3 regions of the Streptomyces sp. NPDC048639 genome follow, and region 3 is predicted to be linked to each of the others. Evidence: riboswitches for the same ligand, from Rfam matches in the RefSeq annotation. Region 3 holds a riboswitch; each other region holds the start of a gene.
What was found. A riboswitch is a leader RNA that binds a small molecule or an ion and turns the genes downstream of it on or off. The one in region 3 is predicted to bind cyclic di-AMP.
Positions count from the first base shown of each region.

Region 1: linked by a shared signal. The riboswitch ahead of ACGFNH_RS04630 (transglycosylase family protein) and the one ahead of ACGFNH_RS25855 (M23 family metallopeptidase) in region 3 are both predicted to bind cyclic di-AMP.
Region 2: linked by a shared signal. The riboswitch ahead of ACGFNH_RS31080 (M23 family metallopeptidase) and the one ahead of ACGFNH_RS25855 (M23 family metallopeptidase) in region 3 are both predicted to bind cyclic di-AMP.

Region 1 covers NZ_JBICVP010000002.1:67,886-74,395, forward strand. Annotated here, with positions in the region: gene ACGFNH_RS04620 (transglycosylase family protein) at 1-114, opposite strand, end outside; gene ACGFNH_RS04625 (cupin domain-containing protein) at 315-812, shown strand; gene ACGFNH_RS04630 (transglycosylase family protein) at 955-2,130, opposite strand; cyclic di-AMP (ydaO/yuaA leader) riboswitch at 2,136-2,309, opposite strand; gene ACGFNH_RS04635 (permease) at 2,937-3,860, shown strand; gene ACGFNH_RS04640 (TIGR03943 family putative permease subunit) at 3,857-4,687, shown strand; gene ACGFNH_RS04645 (acyl-CoA dehydrogenase family protein) at 4,730-5,995, opposite strand; gene ACGFNH_RS04650 (TetR family transcriptional regulator) at 6,143-6,510, shown strand, end outside.
Region 2 covers NZ_JBICVP010000015.1:5,480-11,989, reverse strand. Annotated here, with positions in the region: gene ACGFNH_RS31090 (M16 family metallopeptidase) at 1-961, shown strand, start outside; gene ACGFNH_RS31085 (M16 family metallopeptidase) at 979-2,346, shown strand; cyclic di-AMP (ydaO/yuaA leader) riboswitch at 2,616-2,808, shown strand; gene ACGFNH_RS31080 (M23 family metallopeptidase) at 2,824-3,600, shown strand; gene ACGFNH_RS31075 (GntR family transcriptional regulator) at 3,818-4,516, shown strand; gene ACGFNH_RS31070 (HPr family phosphocarrier protein) at 4,685-4,966, opposite strand; gene ACGFNH_RS31065 (GNAT family N-acetyltransferase) at 5,085-6,510, shown strand, end outside.
Region 3 covers NZ_JBICVP010000009.1:402,800-409,309, reverse strand. Annotated here, with positions in the region: gene ACGFNH_RS25865 (PrsW family intramembrane metalloprotease) at 1-630, shown strand, start outside; gene ACGFNH_RS25860 (aldo/keto reductase) at 635-1,576, opposite strand; gene ACGFNH_RS25855 (M23 family metallopeptidase) at 1,878-2,933, opposite strand; cyclic di-AMP (ydaO/yuaA leader) riboswitch at 2,945-3,086, opposite strand; gene ACGFNH_RS25850 (PP2C family protein-serine/threonine phosphatase) at 3,341-4,495, opposite strand; gene ACGFNH_RS25845 (hypothetical protein) at 4,702-6,072, shown strand; gene ACGFNH_RS25840 (hypothetical protein) at 6,159-6,510, opposite strand, start outside.

The DNA of each region.
Region 1 (6,510 bases), on a different contig from region 3:
ACCTGAGACGCCGACTAACGGCATGGCTATCCCCGCGCCGCCTGCGGTGACCGTCAGAGATGCCTGGGAGATGCGGTTCGGCTGGTACTTGCGATGGCGGCCGTGTGCGGGCATAGGGCGTTTTCCTCTCCTGCTGCGGGGCGCGCCAAGATTAAGCGGGCATTCCGCATGCCACAAGAGAGCCTCGTTTACTGGAAGATCGGAATCCGGAACGCTGGAAGGAATCGCTGTCATGCCACGGCCATGAATAATCACTTCCGTTTCACCGGCAACCGGTTCACCGGTTCACACCGGACTACACCACGGAGGACACCATGCCGAATCCCGTCCCGTCGGTCGCCGAACTCGCCGCGCTCTACGGCCTGGAGCCACTGCCCCTGGAGGGCGGGCTCTTCCGGCAGACATGGGCAGGCCCCGGAGAACCCGGCCAACACCCCTCGGGAACGGCGATCCTCTTTCTGATGTCCGCCGAGAACGACCTCTTCTCGGCCATGCACCGGCTGCCGCGCGACGAGGTCTGGCACTTCTACCTGGGGGACCCGGTGGAGCTGCTGCTCCTGGAGCCGGGCGGCGCGTCGCGCGTGGAGGTGCTCGGCCAGGACGTACGCGCCGGGCAGCACGTCCAGTTCACCGTTCCGGGCCGGACGTGGATGGGGGCGCGTGTCCGCGGCGGCGGCAGCCACGCGCTCATCGGATGCACCATGGCGCCGGGGTTCCTCCCGTCCGACTACGAAGACGGCGATGCGGACGACCTGGCCGCGCGATACCCGGAACACGGCCGGATGATCAGGGCCCTGTGCCGCACGGCGTGACCTCCGCCCGCTCCCTTGACCGATCTTTCCCGCACCAGGACAGAAGCGAGGCGCCGGTTCCCCGTCGTCACGGGGAACCGGCGCCTCATCGAGTCAGGAGGGAAGACTCCGTAGCCGTTCGAGTCGTTCGCGCGTCAGATCGTCAGATCTTGACGCCGTGGTCGCGCAGGTACGCGATCGGGTCGATGTCCGAGCCGTAGTCCGGACCGGTGCGGACCTCGAAGTGGAGGTGCGGACCGGAGGAGTTGCCGGTGGAGCCGGACAGGCCGATCTGCTGGCCGCCGGTCACGGACTGGCCCGCCGAGACGGACAGCGAGGACAGGTGGGCGTACTGGCTGTACTTGCCGTCCGCGTGGCGGATGACGACCTCGTTGCCGTAGCTGCCGCCCCAGCCCGCGGAGACGACCTCGCCCGCACCGATGGACTTGACGGTCGTACCGGTCCCGGCACGGAAGTCCGCGCCGGTGTGGTAGCCGCTGGACCAGGAACTGCCCGACTGGTGGTACGGGGTGCCGAGCGTCAGGTTGTCGACCGGGGCGGTGAAGCCGTCGGCGCTCTTGCCGGCCGCGGGCTTGGCGGCCGGCTTGGCCTCCTGCTTCGGCGCCTGGGCCTTGGGCGCGGCGTGCTTCGAGCCCTGCTTCTTCCAGCCTTCGTGCTTCTGCCCGGCCTCGGCCTTGCCGCCGCCCAGGCTGAGCTTCTGGCCCGGGTGGATCAGGTTCGGGTTCTCGCCGACGACCTGGCGGTTGTCCTGGTAGACCTGCTTCCAGCCGCCATCGACGTGCTTGGACGTGGCGATCTTGTAGAGCGAGTCGCCCTTGACGACCGTGTAGGCCTCGCCCTTGCCGTGGCGCTTCTCGCCACGGTCGGCACGGTCCTTGGCGGCCGGGGCCGGCTTGGTCTCGGCCTTCTCGCCGGCGGCGGGGGCCTCGGGGGCCGGACCACCCTTGGCCAGACCGGCCTTCGGGCCGCAGACCGGCCAGGCGCCGGGGCCCTGGCCGTCGAGCACCTTCTCGGCGACGGCTATCTGCTCGGCCTTGCTCGCGTGGTCGGCGCGGTCGGCGTACTGGCTGCCGCCGAAGGCGTCCCACGTGCTCTGCGTGAACTGGAGGCCTCCGTAGAAGCCATTTCCGGTGTTGATGCTCCAGTTGCCGTTGCTCTCGCACTCGGCGACCTTGTCCCAGGTGCCGACGGGGGCAGCGTTCGCGCTGCCGGCGCCGATGAAGGACAGACCGATACCGGCACCGCCCGCGGCGGCGACGAACGTGGCGCGAGTGATCCGGTTGGGCTTGAAGCGGCGGTGACGTCCGCGTGCAGACATAGGGTTCTTCCTCTCCTACGCCTGCGAGGTGAGCTGTCGGGTTCGGGCTGGAGTTGCCCGGCCGTGCCTTCACGCAGCTACGAGCGTTTCGGCACGTCTTCACCCCAAGCCGGACCACATCGATGGCGGTACGGCACTTACCTTGGGTCCCCCGCTCCTGCCGTGGGTGCGTTGTCGTTTCTCCCACCACCGGCGGCAGGACTCGGCGCTCCGGCAGATGGGCGCCCGCCCTTTCGATGGGCAGGCAGCCGAAAAATAAACACATCCATTTCTTCGCCACAAGTGCCCTGCATTTGTCTGAATCGCCGGGGGACAGATCGACTTGCTATTGCGTCACGCTGCGCTGCCGATCTTTGCCCCACAGCAAAGGCGATTACTACTGAACGACTCTCACAAGAGGCAGCCGGTAACCAAGTTGAAGGAATTCGGGCCCTTCGAGTGCTGGAGGTCACATTCATGGCGAAGCATCTGTGAGATGTGTCACCGCACGGCCAATTGTCCGTTTTGGCGGTTGAATTCATTTTTGCTGTAATGCGGTCCTGAAACACCCCTTTACTGCACCCGGGTCGGTCCGGCGAAACGGATGATTCTGGACCAAGCGCCCGAAGTGTTTCCCGACGTCCGCCCCATTCGCGCATATCGTGAGCAACCCCGGTCGCGGAACGTGCGGAGTCGCAGTGCAGAGAACGGACGCGTTGGAGGGCACCGCCTCGCCGGTGCCGCACGAAGCGGGTGCGAGCGACGCCCCCAGGACCGGCCGCAGACCTCCGGGCCGGCCCCCCTGGCCGGCCGCCACCGCCGTCGTAATGGGACTCGCCCTCGCGGCCGCGGTCGCCACCGGCGCGATCGGGCAGCCGGACCCCGGAGCCTTGGGCGCCTGGCGTACGGTCTGCATCGCGATCGTGGTGCAGGCCCTGCCGTTCCTGCTGCTGGGCACCGTCATCTCGGGGGCCATCAACGCCTTCGTGCCCGCGCGGGTCTTCGCACGGGCGCTGCCGAAGCGGCCCGCGCTCGCCGTCCCCGTGGCCAGCGCCGCCGGGGTCGTCCTGCCCGGGTGCGAGTGCGCCTCCGTACCGGTGGCGGGGAGCCTGATCCGGCGCGGGGTCGCACCGGCGGCCGCGTTCGCCTTTCTCCTCTCGGCCCCCGCGGTGAACCCGATCGTGCTCGCGTCCACGGCCGTCGCCTTCCCCGGCGCACCCGAGATGGTGGCGGCCCGGCTGCTCGCCTCGCTCGCGACCTCGGTCGTGATGGGCTGGCTGTGGATCCGCCTCGGCCGGGAGGAGTGGCTGCGGCTGCCGGCCCACCGCACGGGACACACCCCGGGGCACGGCCGGTGGGAGGAGTTCCGGCTCGGCTTCCAGCACGACTTCCTCCACGCCGGAGGGTTTCTGGTGGTCGGTGCGATGGCGGCGGCGACGTTCAACGTCGCGGTCCCGAGGTCCGTCCTGGACACATTCGCCGGGTCGCCCTGGCTCTCGGTGCTCTTCCTGGCCGCACTGGCGATCGTGCTCGCCGTCTGCTCGGAGGCCGACGCCTTCGTCGCCGCCTCCCTCACCGGCTTCTCTCCCACCGCGCGGCTGGCGTTCATGGTGGTCGGGCCGATGGTGGATGTGAAGCTCATCGCCCTGCAGTCGGGCACCTTCGGGCGCGCCTTCGCCGTCCGGTTCTCGGCGGCGACCACAGTGGTGGCCGTCGCCTCCAGCGCACTCGTCGGGTGGTGGATGCTATGAGACGCAATGTCCAGATTCTTCTCCTGCTGCTGTCGGGCGCCGGGCTGCTGCACATCGCGCTCTTCAGCGAGGTGTATCTGCGCTACGTGAAAGACGGCCTGCGACCTCTGCTGATCGTCTCGGGCGTGCTGCTGGTCGCCCTGGGCATGGTGGGGGCGGCGCGCGACGGCTTCCCCTTCGCCGGGCCGGCCGCCGAACCCGCAGGCGGTGCCCATGAAGACCACGGCGAGCACGAACCGGACGGCGGCCAGGGACACGACAGCGGGCACGGGCACGACAGCGGGCACGGACACGACAGCGGGCACGGGCACGACCACAGCCGGGGCCCGAAGGTCGCCTGGCTCCTGTTCTTTCCCGCGATCAGCCTGCTCTTCTTCACGCCGCCCGCCCTCGGCTCGTACACCGCGGCGCGGGACGGCGACGGGGCGACGGCCGCGAAGGGGGTCCGTTTCGCCCGGCTGCCCGGCACCTCGCCCCTGGTCATGCCGCTGTCGGAGTTCAGCTCACGAGCACGGCAGGACAGCGCCCGGAGCCTGGAGGGCCGTACGGTCTCGATGACCGGCTTCGTCACTCCGGGCGAGGGCGGCGGCTGGTACCTGACCCGCCTGTCGCTGAGCTGCTGCGCCGCCGACTCCCAGGCGATCAAGGTCCGCGTGTACGGCACCCCTCCCCCGCCCGCCGACACCTGGGTCACCGTCACCGGCAGCTGGCGCCCCGTGGGGACCGTCGGCACGCCCTCCGCCGCGGCGGCGCTGGACGCGGACGGCGTACGACGCGAGGCCCGACCCGCGAACCCGTACGCGGACGCGGCGCCGCCCACGGCCTGATGCGGGCCGTGGGCGGCGATCACGGCACCCGCGGGCGCCGGTTCAGCGGATGGGCATCCCTGAGAGGGTGCGCGCGATGACCAGGCGCTGGATCTCGCTCGTGCCCTCGAAGATGGTGTAGATCGCGGCGTCCCGGTGCATGCGCTCCACCGGGTACTCCCGGGTGAAGCCGTTGCCGCCCAGGATCTGCAGGGCCTGCGCCGTGACCTTCTTCGCGGTCTCGCTCGCGAACAGCTTCGACATCGAGCCCTCGGCCGCCGTGAAGGGCTGGCCGGCGGTCGCCATCCAGGAGGCACGCCACACCAGCAGGCGGGCGGCGTCGATCTGGGTGCGCATGTCGGCGAGCTGGAAGGCGACGCCCTGGTTGTCGATGATCGGGCGACCGAACTGGGTGCGCGTCTTGGCGTATTCGAGGGCCTCCTCGTACGCGGCACGCGCCGTACCCACGGCCATGGCACCCACCGCCGGGCGGGACGCCTCGAAGGTGGCCATCGCGGCGTTCTTCACGCTCCCCCGGTCTCCGCCCGGGGATACCCCCATCCCGCTTCGCTCGCCTTCGGCCTTCGCGCGCTCGCGGCTGCGGGCGAGGCGCTCGTCGAGCTTCTCCTTGCCGCCGAGCAGGCAACTGCCGGGGATGCGGACGTCCTCCAGGACGACCTCGGCGGTGTGCGAGGCGCGGATGCCGTGCTTCTTGAACTTCTGCCCCTGGGAGAGGCCCGGGGTGTTCGGCGGGACGATGAACGAGGCGTGCCCCTTGGAGCCGAGGTCCGGGTCGACGACCGCCACGACGACATGGACGTTGGCGATGCCGCCGTTGGTGGCCCAGGTCTTGGTGCCGTTGAGCACCCACTCGTCCTTGGCCTCGTCGTATACGGCGCGGGTACGCATGGAGGCGACGTCGGATCCCGCGTCGGGCTCGGAGGAGCAGAACGCCGCGACCTTGACGTCGTCCGGGTCTCCGTACATCTGCGGGATCCAGGTGCCGATCTGCTCCTCGGTGCCGTTGGCCATCACGCCGACGGCCGCGAGGCCGGTGCCGACGATGGACAGGCCGATGCCGGCGTCGCCCCAGAAGAGCTCCTCCATGGCCATGGGTATGCCGAGGCCGGTGGGGTCGAAGTACTGCTGCGCGTAGAAGTCGAGGGAGTACAGGCCGATCTTGGCGGCTTCCTGGATGACGGGCCAGGGCGTCTCTTCGCGTTCGTCCCACTCGGCGGCGGCCGGACGCATAACATCCGTGGCGAAGCCATGGATCCAGTCCCGGACCGCCTTCTGCTCATCGTCGAGTTCAAGCCTGAACTCAGCCATTGCCCCTCCACCTGCTTGTTACTTGCGGTAACCACAGTCTGTTACCGGCCAGTAAGCACTGTCAACCTCCCGCTCCTCATCAGTTCGGGCTCCGGGCCAGGTGTTACTTTGCGAGCACGAGCAAGCGCACGGGCGGGGAGACACCTCATGGAGACCAGTCAGCGGGAAGACCAGCAGCGCGCAGCGGAGCGGCGCCGCAAGGAACTGCTGGAGGCCGCGGACCGTGTGGTGCTGCGCGAGGGGCCCGGCGCGTCCATGAACGCCATCGCCGCCGAGGCCGGCATCACCAAGCCCATCCTCTACCGCCACTTCGGTGACAAGGGCGGGCTCTACCGCGCCCTCGCCGTACGGCACACCGACGCCCTGCTCGCCGGACTCCGCGCCGCCCTCGACGCACCCTCCGACCGCCGGGACCGGGTGGAGAGGACCCTCGACACCTACCTCTCCGCCATCGAGGCCCGCCCCCAGGTGTACCGCTTCCTGATGCACCCCTCGGACGAGGCGCAGGGCGGCGA
Region 2 (6,510 bases), on a different contig from region 3:
CGAGCGCCGCCAGCGCTACGACAACGTCCCCTACGGCACCGCCTTCGAGAAGCTCACGGCGATGGTCTACCCCGAGGGCCACCCGTACCACCACACCCCGATCGGCTCGATGGCCGACCTGGACGCCGCCTCGCTGGAGGACGCGCGCGCCTTCTTCCGCACGTACTACGCGCCCAACAACGCGGTGCTGTCTATCGTCGGCGACATCGACCCGGACCAGACCCTGGCCTGGGTCGAGAAGTACTTCGGCACCGTCCCGGGCCATGACGGCAAGCCGGCTCCGCGCGACGGCTCCCTCCCCGAGACCATCGGCGAGCAGCTCCGCGAGGTCGTCGAGGAGGAGGTCCCGGCCCGCGCCCTGATGTCGGCCTACCGCCTTCCGCACGACGGCACCCGTGAGGCCGACGCCGCCGACATCGCCCTCACCGTCATCGGAGGCGGGGAGTCCTCCCGCCTCCACAACCGCCTGGTGCGCCGCGACCGTACGGCCGTGGCCGCGGGCTTCGGCCTGCTGAGGCTGGCAGGTGCGCCCTCCCTCGGCTGGCTGGACGTGAAGACCTCCGGCGGCGTCGAGGTCCCGGACATCGAGGCAGCTGTCGACCAGGAGCTGGCCCGCTTCGCCGAGGAAGGGCCGACGCCGGAGGAGATGGAGCGCGCCCAGGCGCAGCTCGAGCGCGAGTGGCTGGACCAGCTCGCCACGGTCGGCGGCCGCGCCGACCAGCTCTGCCGCTACGCGGTCCTGTTCGGTGACCCCAAGCTGGCGCTGACCGCCGTCGACCGGCTGCTGGAGATCACCCCCGAGGAGGTCAAGGCCGTGGCCGCCGCGCGACTGCGCCCCGACAACCGCGCGGTCCTGGTCTACGAGCCGACCGGACCCGCCGCGGGCGGCGGGGACGCCGCCGACGCATCCGCCGACAGCCAGGCCGCCGACGACAACGCAGGACAGGAGGCGGCTCAGTGAGCGACGCCACCCCCGCCATGACCTTCCATCCGCAGCCCCAGGGCGGCACCGCCAAGCCGTGGGCCTTCCCGGCCCCCGAGCGCGCAACGCTCCCCAACGGCCTGACCGTGCTGCACTGTCACCGTCCCGGCCAGCAGGTCGTCGCGGTGGACATGAACCTCGACGCGCCGCTGGACGCCGAGCCCACCGGACTGGACGGCGTCGCCACGATCATGGCGCGGGCGCTGTCCGAGGGCACCGACAAGCACACCGCGGAGGACTTCGCCGCGGAGCTCGAGCGCTGCGGCGCCACCCTCGACGCCCACGCCGACCACCCGGGCGTCCGCGTCTCCCTGGAGGTCCCCGCCTCCCGGCTGGAGAAGGCCCTCGGGCTGCTGGCCGACGCCCTGCGCGCCCCGGCGTTCCCCGACGGCGAGATCGAGCGGCTGGTCCGCAACCGGCTCGACGAGATCCCGCACGAGCAGGCCAACCCGGCTCGCCGCGCGGCCAAGGAGCTCTCCAAGGAGCTGTTCCCGTCCGCGTCCCGGATGTCCCGTCCGCGGCAGGGCACCGAGGAGACGGTCGAGCGCGTCGACGCCGCGGCCGTACGCGCCTTCTACGAGGCCCATGTTCGCCCCGCCACCGCCACCGCCGTGGTCGTCGGCGACCTGACCGGGATCGACCTCGCTGCCGTCCTCGGGGACACCCTCGGCGCCTGGACCGGCAACACCGCCTCTGCCCGGCCCGTCCCCCCGGTGACCGCCGACGACGCAGGCCGTGTCGTCATCGTGGACCGCCCCGGCGCGGTGCAGACCCAGCTGCTGATCGGGCGGATCGGATCCGACCGGCACGACCGCGTGTGGCCCGCCCAGGTCCTCGGCGTCTACTGCCTCGGGGGCACGCTCACCTCCCGGCTCGACCGGGTGCTGCGCGAGGAGAAGGGATACACCTACGGCGTACGGGCGTTCGGCCAGGTGTTGCGCTCCGCCCCCGACGGCACGGGCGCCTCGCTGCTGGCCATCAGCGGCTCGGTGGACACCGCCTCCACCGGACCGGCGCTGGAGGACACCTGGAAGGTGTTGCGCACGTTGGCCGCGGAGGGGCTCACCGACGCGGAGCGGGACACCGCCGTGCAGAACCTCGTCGGTGTCGCCCCGCTCAAGTACGAGACGGCGGCCGCGGTCGCGGGCACCTTCGCCGACCAGGTCGAGCAGCACCTCCCGGACGACTACCAGGCGCAGTTGTACGCCCAGCTCGCCGACACCGGCACGGTCGAGGCCACGGCGGCGGCCGTCAGCGCCTTCCCGTCGGACCGCCTGGTGACGATCCTCGTCGGCGACGCCTCCGAGATCGAGGAGCCCGTACGTGCTCTGGGCATCGGCGAGGTGAAGGTGGTCAGCGGCTGACGCCCTGAACAGCGGCTGCCCCTGAACGCATCGGCGGACGGCGTCCCTGACAGCGGCTGATGCCCCGTCAGGCCCGACCGCGTACAGCATCGGTACCCCGGAGCCCGGAGTGGCTCCGGGGTACCGATGTATGTCCGGTTTGTTATTGAGTCTGCCGTTTCCTTTGTGGTGTCGACTACAAACGCCCTGATTTCTTTGGCGATTGACAGATGTCCCGTTTAGCGTCGGTCCGGCTGTCCGGCCGGTACACCTGCCGCACCCGCGGCTCCGGGCAGTCATCGCCGAGTCCCCGTACGGCGCGAGCCAGGGGAGCCGGGGACCCACCTTGCTCGTCGCGCGCCGCACCGGCGCGGGAGGGCGCGCAGTCCCTGGGGTGAATCGGGCGCCTCCCGCGAGGGGCCCGTAGGAGACCTTCCTGCTCCGAACCCGTCAGCTAACCCGGTAGGCGAGAAGGAAGGAAAGGAGCACCGCCGCCGCATGGCGTCGTTCACCCGTGCCACCGGGAAGCACCGTTATCGCCGCCCCAGCCGTCTCGCCCGTTCCGGCGCGAGCCTTGCGGGCATAGCCACCCTCGCCACCACCGGGATCGTGACCTCACTGGCCGCCGGTCCCGCGTCCGCAGCCGCGCCGGGCCACGCGCCCGATGCCGAACAGACCGGTCTGCGCCAGGCGATCGTCATGGACGACTCGCTCGCCCGCACCGTGGATGCCCAGGCCGAGGCACAGCAGGACGCGGCCGATGCGGCCGCGGCCCGTGCCAAGGCCGAGGCCGCCGCGAAGAAGCGGGCGGCGGAGGTCAAGGCCGAGAAGAAGCGCGCGGCCCGCGAGGCCGAGCGCAAGCGCCTCAACGCCTTTGTCCTGCCCGTCGAAGGCAGCTACGTCTCCACCTCGTACGGATCCGCCGGTGGCGCCTGGTCCTCCGGCAGCCACACCGGTGTGGACTTCCACGCCTCGTCGGGGACGACCGTGCGCTCGGTGGGCGCCGGCACCGTCGTCGAGGCCGGCTGGGGCGGCAGTTACGGCAACAACATCGTGATCAAGATGAAGGACGGCACGTACACGCAGTACGGCCACCTCTCCGCGGTCCATGTCTCCGTCGGCCGGACCGTCACCCCGGGCGAGAAGATCGGCCTCTCGGGCAGTACCGGGAACACCACGGGCCCGCATCTGCACTTCGAGGCCCGCACATCCCCCGACTACGGCTCCGACATCGACCCGGTGGCCTACCTGCGCTCGCACGGCCTGAGCCTGTGAGCCTCTGACGCGGACCCTCCTGCCGTCCCGCCGGCGGCAGGAGGGAACGGGGACCGCGCAACGGACCGAGCCGGGGACCGCGCAAAGGCCAAAAGATATCCATGTCCGGGTCCCGCCCGATGGAAATTCCTCCGTTGTGCCATACAGTTCTTGAATGAACGCGGTCGAACGTGTTTCCCGGGAATTGCAGCGGAGGTCCGGCCATGCGGGATCGGATGTGAGCGGCGAGACACCGGCAGCCGGCCGTATTCCGGCGCGTGCGGTGTGCCGGGCGATTCGCGACGACATCGTCGCCGGAATCCATCCGCCCGGCAGCAGGCTGACCGAGGAGGTCCTCGCGCGACGCTACGGCGTCTCCCGCGTCCCCGTCCGCGAGGCCCTGCGCACCCTGGAGTCCGAAGGGTTCGTGACCACCCGCAGACACGCCGGGGCCTGCGTCGCCGAGCCCTCCGAGCAGGAGGCCGCCGACCTGCTCGACATCCGCGCGCTGCTGGAGCCGCTGGGCGCCGCGCGCGCCGCACAGCGCCGTACGGACGCCCACCTCAAGGTGTTGCGCGGTCTCGTACGGCTGGGCCAGGAGCGGGCGCGGCACGGACAGGTGGCGGATCTGCGGTCGCTGGAAGGCTGGTTCCACGAGACGCTGGCCCAGGCCTCCGGCAGCCCCAGCCTCGCGGCGCTGCTCACCCAGGTCCGCCGCAAGATCGCGTGGATGTACGCGCCCGCGCCGGTGGGCGCGACGAACTCCTGGGACGAGCACGCCGCGATCGCCGACGCGGTGGCGCGCGGAGAAGCGGACCGGGCCCGGGCGCTCATGGCGGTGCACACCGAGCGCTCGCTGGCGGTCCACCGGATGCGCCGCCCGGTGTGTGTGAGCACCGCGAAACACGCCGTCAACACAATGAGTGCGCAGAATTAACAGGGCTGCCGTATACAGGTGCGGGGAATTCCGCACCGAATTCGGAACGGCCGGCGGAAAATGCTCGCTGACGAAAGAAGCGCGGGGACCGTAAGGGTCCACCGCGGTTCTTCGAGCCGGTTTACTCCGAAGCTTCCCGCATTTCGGGGGCGGCTCCGGGACGCGCTGTCAGACGGTCTCGGGGAGCTCTTCGAGACCCTCGGAGACGAGCTTGGCCAGGCGGTCGAGCGCGATGTCGGCGCCGTCGGCGTCGGAGGCGAGCACGATCTCGTCGCCACCCTGGGCGCCGAGGCCGAGCACCGCCAGCATCGAGGCGGCGTTGACCGGGTTGCCGTCGGCCTTGGCGATCGTCACGGGAACACCCGCGGCCGTCGCCGCACGGACGAAGATCGAAGCAGGCCGGGCGTGCAGGCCCTCGGCCCAGCCGACGGTGACGCGGCGCTCAACCATGGTGTTGCCCTTCGGGTCGTGACAGGTGTGTCCGACGGGGTTGTCTAGACCAGCTTGCGCTCAGTCTCTCATGGCACACGGAGTGCCCCGCTCCGCCCCTCGCCCGTACGCTGGCCCCATGGGGACGACGCCGGAACACGCCTACCCGGCCCACTGGGAAGCAGACGTCGTGCTGCGCGACGGGGGCACCGCGCAGATCCGGCCCATCACCCCGGACGACGCTCAGCGGTTGGTCAGCTACTACGAGCAGGTCTCGGACGAGTCGAAGTACTACCGCTTCTTTGCACCGTACCCTCGCCTCTCCGATCGCGACGTGCACCGGTTCACGCACCACGACTACGTGGACCGGGTCGGCCTTGCGGCCATCGTCGGCGGAGAGTTCATCGCCACCGTGCGCTACGACCGCATCGACGCCGACGGGCGGCCCGCCTCTTCCCCCGCGGACGAGGCCGAGGTCGCCTTCCTCGTCCAGGACGCGCACCAGGGCAGAGGCGTGGCCTCGGCTCTCCTGGAACACATCGCCGCGGTGGCCCGTGAGCGCGGCATCCGCCGCTTCGCCGCCGAAGTGCTGCCCGCCAACAGCAAGATGATCAAGGTGTTCACGGACGCCGGGTACACCCAGCAGCGCAGCTTCGAGGACGGGGTGGTGCGCCTGGAGTTCGATCTCGAACCGACCGACCGGTCCCTGGCCGTCCAGCGCGGCCGCGAGCAGCGCGCCGAGGCCCGCTCCGTCAAGCGGCTGCTCGCCCCCCGCTCGGTCGCCGTCATCGGCACCAGCCGCAGTCCCGGCGGCGTGGGCCGCCAGGTGCTGCGCAATCTGGTCGAGGGGGGCTTCACCGGGCGCGTGTACGCCGTCAACCACGCGTTCCCCGACGACGCGAGCACACTGGACGCCCCCGAACTCGGCGAACCCGCAGTCCCCGCCCGCCGCTTCGTGCACGAGATCGACGAGCCGGTGGACCTCGCCGTCGTGGCCGTACCGGCGCAGGCCGTGCCCGCCGTCGTCGCCGACTGCGGCGAACACGGGGTCCAGGGGCTGGTGGTGCTCGCCTCCGGCTACGCGGAGAGCGGTCCCGGAGGGCGCGAGCGCCAGCGCGAACTCGTCCGGCAGGCCCGCTCGTTCGGCATGCGGATCATCGGGCCGAACGCCTTCGGCCTCCTCAACACCGCCCCCGACGTACGGCTCAACGCCTCGCTCTCGCCCGAACTGCCGGTCCCCGGCCGCCTCGGGCTCTTCACGCAGTCCGGCGCCATCGGCATCGCACTGCTCTCCGGACTCCAGCGGCGCGGCGCCGGGCGGATCGGCCTGTCCAGCTTCGTCTCCGCGGGCAACCGCGCGGACGTCTCCGGCAACGACTTCCTGCAGTACTGGCACGACGACCCCGACACCGACGTCGTGCTGATGTACCTCGAATCCATCGGCAACCCGCGGAAGTTCACCCGGCTCGCCCGCCGCACCGCCGCCGTCAAGCCCGTCGTGGTCGTCAAGGGCGCCCGGCACACCGGCAGCGCCCCGACCGGGCACACCGTCCCCACCACCCGTA
Region 3 (6,510 bases):
ATGGTCCCGGTGTTCGGGCTGCTCATCTGGCTGGTGATCTGGTCGCGCGGCAGCGAGCTGAGGACCGTACGCGGTCAGCTCCCCGCGTACGTGGCGGCCGGCTGGCTGCAGCCGCCGGAGCCGCAGGCGCTGTCGTCGATGCGGGCCCGCTCGCTCGCGCGGAGCGTGGCGCGGCGCCACCACGGGAAGGACGCGGCCCGGGCCGTCGCGGAGTACGAGTCCTTCGCCACCACACTCGCGTTCCTGCGGCAGCGGGCGCACCGGGGGACGGCGGGGGCGGACTTCGTCGCGCGGGAGCAGGAGCTGCTGCACCACCTCTGGCAGCGCAAGGACGTGGCCCAACCCGCCCTGGCCCACGCCGCCTTGATCACCGCACCGCCGCGGGTCCCGCCGCAGTGGGGGCCGCACGGCCGTCCGGCGTACGGGCCGGGCATGCCGCCGCCGTACGGCCAGGGGCACGGGCACGCGGTGCCCCCGCAGCACGGTCCGGGCCATGGTCCCGCGGCTCCCCCGCCGCACGGCCAAGGGCAGTACGGTCAAGGCCCGCACGGCCAGGGGCAGTACGGACAAGGGCAGTACGGCCAGGGGCACGCTGCGCCGACCGACTTCCGCCCCCCGTACGGAGCGTGACCCGCTACGCCGACGCCGCGTCCAGGGCGGCCGACTCCGCGTCGGTCAATAGGAAGTCCGCGACCGCGAGCAGGGCGGGGAGCTGTTCCGGGGTACGGGCGCTGGCGATCGGGGAGGCCACCGTCGGCCGGCGCGCGAGCCAGGCGAGGGCGACCGTGGCGACCTGCACGCCCCGCGCCTGCGCGATGGTGTCGAGCGCCGCCAGCACGCGCCGCCCGCGCTCGGTCTCCAGGTGCGGGCCGGCCCGCCGGGCCCGTGCGCTGTCGACCTCGGCACCCGGCCGGTACTTGCCGGTGAGGAAACCGGCGGCGAGCGCGAAGTACGGGACGGCGGCCAGGCCGTGGTGGGCCGCGAGCTCCGCGGGAGCGCCCTCGTAGGTGTCGCGCGAGACGAGGTTGTAGTGCGGCTGCACCGCCGCGTACGCCGCCAGGCCCTCGCGCTGTGCGAAGGCGAGCGATGCCTCGAGCCGCTCGGGGGAGATGTTGGAGGCCCCCAACTGCCGGACCTTGCCCTCCCGTACGAGCTGGTCGAGCGTGGTGACGATCTCCTCGACGGGGACGGTCGGGTCGTCGAAGTGGGTGTAGTAGAGATCGATGCGGTCGGTCCGCAGACGGCGCAGTGAGGCTTCCGCCGCTGCCTTGAGGGTCTTCGCCCGCAGGCCCATGAACTCCGGGTGCCGGCCCGCCTTGGTCGCGATCACGACCTCCTGGCGGTTGCCGCGTGCCGCCAGCCAGTTGCCGATGACGGTTTCGGACTCGCCACCGGCATTGCCCTCGACCGCGGCCGTGTAGACGTCGGCGGTGTCGATGAAGTTGCCGCCCGCTGCCGCGTAGGCGTCCAGCACCGCGTGCGACTGCTGCTCGTCGGCCGTCCAGCCGAAGACATTGCCGCCGAGGCAGAGGGGGTGGACGGTCAGATCACCGATGATCCTGCTGTTGTCGGCCATGCGGCAACCCAACGCTCCCCGGGGCACGGCTATTCCGCCATGGCAAAGGGCTCGGATGCGCGAACGGTCCGGTGCGCGAAGGGTCCAGGTGCACGAAACGGTCCAGGTGCACGAACGGGCGCGGCGAGCGAGGCGCGGCGAGCGACGCGGGTACGCAAGGCCGCGGGCATACCGGCAGCCCCGGTGCCAGGGGGGAGGAAACACCGGGGCTGGCGGCGAACGCGGTGGGGGTGGCCGACCGGTGGACGGACGGCCTCAGGACGGTCGCGCCGGAGCGGCGCGAGAGGGGTGTGGTGCGGGTCTAGAGCGCCATGCCCTTGCCGCGCAGCCAGCCGGCCGGGTCGATCGGGTCGCCGCCGCCCGGACGGACCTCCAAGTGGAGGTGGGCCCCGGTGACATTGCCCGTGGCGCCGACGCGGCCGATCGTCTCGCCGGTCGTCACCTTCCCGGACGTCTTGGTCATCGAGGACAGGTGGCAGTACCAGACCTCGGTGCCGTCGTCGAGGGTGAGGATGATCCGGTAGCCGTAGGAACCGGCCCAGCCGGCCTCCGTGATCGTGCCGCCGTGCACCGCCTTGGCGGGGGTACCGGTGGGGGCGGCGAAGTCCAGCCCGGTGTGGTCGTTGGCCCACATGGAGCCGGCCTCGCCGAAGCCCGCGGTCAGCGTGTACGAGGCGACGGGGAGGGTGAACTGCTTGGCCAGCTTGGCCAGTCGCTCGGCCTCGGCCTTGCGCGCGGCCTCGGCCTTCGCCTTGCGCTCGGCGGCGGCCTTGGCGTCCGCGGCCTTCTCCTTGGCCTCGGCGACCTCCTCGGCGGCCTTCTTCGCGGCTGCCTTCTCGGCCGCCTCGCGCTGCGCGGTCTCCGCCGCGCCCTGCTGCTGCTCGGCCTGGCGCATGATGCGGGCGCGCAGCGCCTCGCCCGCGCCGGTGCCGTTGGCGGCCTCGGTGTCGGTGAGTCCCGCGGTGGAGAGCGGGGTGGTGGCTCCGGCGGGGGCGTCGTCGTCGGCCACCAGGGAGCCGATGCCCGGCAGGGACTTGGCGTCCGGGAGCTGGTCGGTGATGCCGAGATCCGGCATGGAGATGGCGGCCGGGGGCTTGTCCTGGGCGGTGGCCATGCCACCGGCGCCGACGGCCGCGAACATACCGACCCCGAGGACGGCACCGCTGCGGGCCATGCCGCCACCGCGCTGCTTGCTGACGCGGTGCTTGCCGCGCGCGGGAGCAAGGGAGTCGGCCGTCGGGTTCCACTCGCCGGTACCGGCGGCCGGGGACTCCTCGCCGAACTCACCGAATCCGCCGGGACCATGGGCGGCGGGGGGTTCGTACAAGGGCTCGGGGGCAGGCCTGTTGGACGCCACTCGGGCGCTCTCCTTTCCTTCCTTCTCGCCTACCGGGTTAGCTGACGGGTTCGGAGCAGGAAGGTCTCCTACGAGCGCCTTTGGGAAAGGTGCCCGATTCACCCCAAGAGTTTGGTTCCCCGGTTCCCTTGGTGCAGTTGGTGCGGATGCTGCGGGTGATGCTGGTGGTGCGGGATTCGGCGTAGGCGCACGGTGCCACCTCTTGTGGCGGCTGGGACGACCGCGCTGCGTTATCGAACGTTAATAGACCGCGGGACCTGTTTCCAAGCTGTTCCGTGTGATCGTTAACGAAATCCGTGGGGGCAAATCGGTACATGGTCCAGGAAAATCGGGCGAGTTGACCTCACGCCCGACAACCCCCCATAGCTGACTGTTCGTCAGTTGTTATGCGGAGCGATGCGATCCGGTTACGGACCGTGGCCTTCGGGTCGTGCCACCGCGAGCAGCGCCATGTCATCCGGTGCCTCGCCCGCCGCATGACGGCGAACGTCCGCCACGAGCGCGTCGAGGAGCGTGCCGGGATCGGGGAAATGCATGCCGCGCAGCCGCTCCACCGGGTCGTAGAAGACGCCGCGGGCATTGCGCGCCTCGGTCACCCCGTCGGTGAACAGCAGCAGCGTCGCCCCGCCGGGGAACGCCAACTCCTGGACCAGGTCCGGCCACACGCCCAGGTCGTCCATGCCGAGCGGCAGTGCGGGCACCTTCGGTTCGACACCCCTCAGACCGCCGTCCTCGTAGAGCAGCAGCGGTGGTGGGTGGCCGCGGTTGAGCAGCCGCAGCGTGCCCGCGCCTGCCGGGTCATCGACGCCGTGCACCTCGGCGAGGACGACCGTGGTGAAGCCCTCGAACAGGTCCGGCCCCGCACCCCGGGCACTCTCCCGGTGCAGCGCCCACTCCAGCCGCCGGGCCACCGCCTCCAGCGTCGGCTCCTGCTCGGCGGCCTCCCGGAACGAGCCGATGAGGATCGCCACCGCCTCGACGGCATCCAGTCCCTTGCCCCGCACGTCCCCGACGACCAGGCGCACGCCGTACGGGGTGTCCTGCACGGCGTAGAGGTCGCCGCCGATGCTGGCCTCGGCGTGCGCGGCCTCGTAGCGCGCGGCGACATGGAAGCCCCCGATCCGCTCGGCGGGGTCGGGCAGGACGGCGCGCTGGGCCGCCTCCGCGATGGTGCGCGCCGAGGCGAGGCGCAGGTCGCCCCGGCGTACGACGCGATTGATGAGCAGGGCGAGGACGGCGACCGTGAAGACGGTGACCAGCTCGGTGACCGACTCGATGTCGGTGAGCCGGATGTCGTACAGCCGCAGCGCGAGCACGGTGAGCACGCTCGCGCCGCCCGTGAGGGCGGTGACACCGAGCGAGAAGAACGGGGCGGCCACCAGCGGGGCCGCCGAGAAGAACGGGGAGCCGGTGAAGCGGGGCGGCGTCATGAGGTCGAATATCGCGCCGCCGATGATCAGCAGAGCCGGGATCCAGCGGATGACCCGGGCACTGGGCCGACGGGCTCCACCGAGGCGGCGAGGTCCCTCGACGTGCGTCCCCACCTGCTGACTCCTGCCCATCCGTGAGGGCCGACGCTGCGGCGTGTCCGCGAGCGCGCCCCTTCCACCCTGGCCGGGGGAGGCGCCGCGCGCGAATCGGGGGTCCCGCACCGCTCGCTGCCGGCCCGGCGCACGCACGGCACGGGAAAGGCATCGGAAAGACGATGTAAAGGTGCAGTAAAGGGCGTAAGCCACAAAATTGCGCCTTTGGAGTTAACTTCGTAGGTATGGACACCGCAGCGAAGCCTTGGGCGGGTCGCATCCTGCTCGCACCGGTACTGGCGGTACTCGCCGCCGCCCTCGTACTGGTGGCCGTCATGGCCCCCGGGGCGCGGGCCGCGGACGGGCTCGACAGCGCCGCCGACGCCCTGAGAAAGGGCCCCGTCTACGTCGATCCGCGGGCCAGGGACCAGCTCCCTCCGTCGGCCGCGGACGCCCTGGCGGACAAGATCAAGAAGGCGGACAAGCCGGTGATGGTCGTCGTGCTCCCCGCCACCAAGGAATTCAACCCGCCGACCCTGCTCCAGGACCTGCGGGGCAAGACCGGCATCACGGGCGTGTACGCGGTCGCGCTGGGCGACCGTTTCGACGCCGGAGCCGACTCCTCCGTGATGTCCCGCAACGCGGTCGACAACCTCACCGGCGCCGTGGAGCGCTCGTCCCCCGGCGATGTGCGGGCCATGGTCGACTCCTTCGTCGACGACGCCCTGCCGCAGGCGCAGGGCCACGCCCCGGACACCTGGAGCGGCGGCTCCAGCACCGACACCGGGACGGACACCTCCCCCAGCAACCGGGTCAGCCCGCTCGGGCTCGTGGCCACGCTCGGCGTGCTGATCGCGGCCGTCGGCGGCGGTGCGCTGCTGGTCGGCAGCCGTAACAAGAAGCGGCGGGCCGAGCGGGACCGCGCACAGCTCGACACGCTCCGCCCGGTCGTGGACGAGGACATCACCGCCTTCGGCGAGGAGGTCGAACGGATCGACTTCGACCCCTCGGCCCCGAATACCACCGACGCGATGCGCGAGGACTACGCCAGTGCCCTGGACTCGTACGACAGGGCCAAGGCGTCGATGGACCGCGCACGACGGCCCGGTGATGTACGGGGCGTGACCGAGGCCTTGGCGGACGGCCGGTTCTCGCTGGCCACCCTTGAGGCGCGGCGGGACGGCAGGGAGCTGCCCGACCGCAGGCCGCCGTGCTTCTTCGACCCCCGGCACGGCCCGTCCGTGCAGGACGCGCAGTGGGCTCCGCCGGGCGGCGAGGAGCGGACCGTGCCGGTCTGCGCGGCCGACGCGGCGCGCCTGGAGGACGGCCTGGAGCCGATGGGGCGCGAAGTGGAGACGGCACAGGGACGCAAGCCCTACTGGGAGGCCGGACCGGCCTATGGGCCATGGGCCAACGGCTACTTCGGCGGCGGGATCCTCCCCGGCCTGCTGATCGGCACATGGCTGGGCAGCGCGATGACCGGCCCGGCGTACGGGTACGACGGCGGCGGGTACGGGGACGGCGGCGGGGACGGCGGAGGCGGCGACTTCGGCGGAGGCGACTTCGGAGGCGGGGGCGGGTTCGGAGGCGGTGACTTCGGCGGAGGCGGATTCTGAGGCGGCCGGTCCCGGGACACGGGTTCCGGGGCGGCGGCCGTCAGGGGCGTGCCAGGGCGTCCCGCGTGTGCGGCCGCGTCACGGCGTCACAGGGCGTCGACCGCGCTCACCTTCCAGCCCTGGGACGTCCGTTGCAGGGTCATCCGCACCCGGTTGAGGTCCAGGCGCGGCCCGGAGACCTGGGTGGAGTCGGTGACCTGGTTCATGAACAGCAGCACCCGCACCCTGTCGGGCGACGCGGACACCACCGACGCGGCCGGTGCGTCACCGGACGAGGGCGTCGCCACCGTCGCCTTGACCACCCCGTGGTAGCGCTTCGCCGTGGGCGCGACCACGGTCCTCGTGGTCTTCCCGTACTTCTCGCGGAAGGGCCCGGTCAGATGGCGCTCGGCGGAGGCGAAGTCCCGGTCGAGGTGCCGGTAGTCGTACGACAGGATC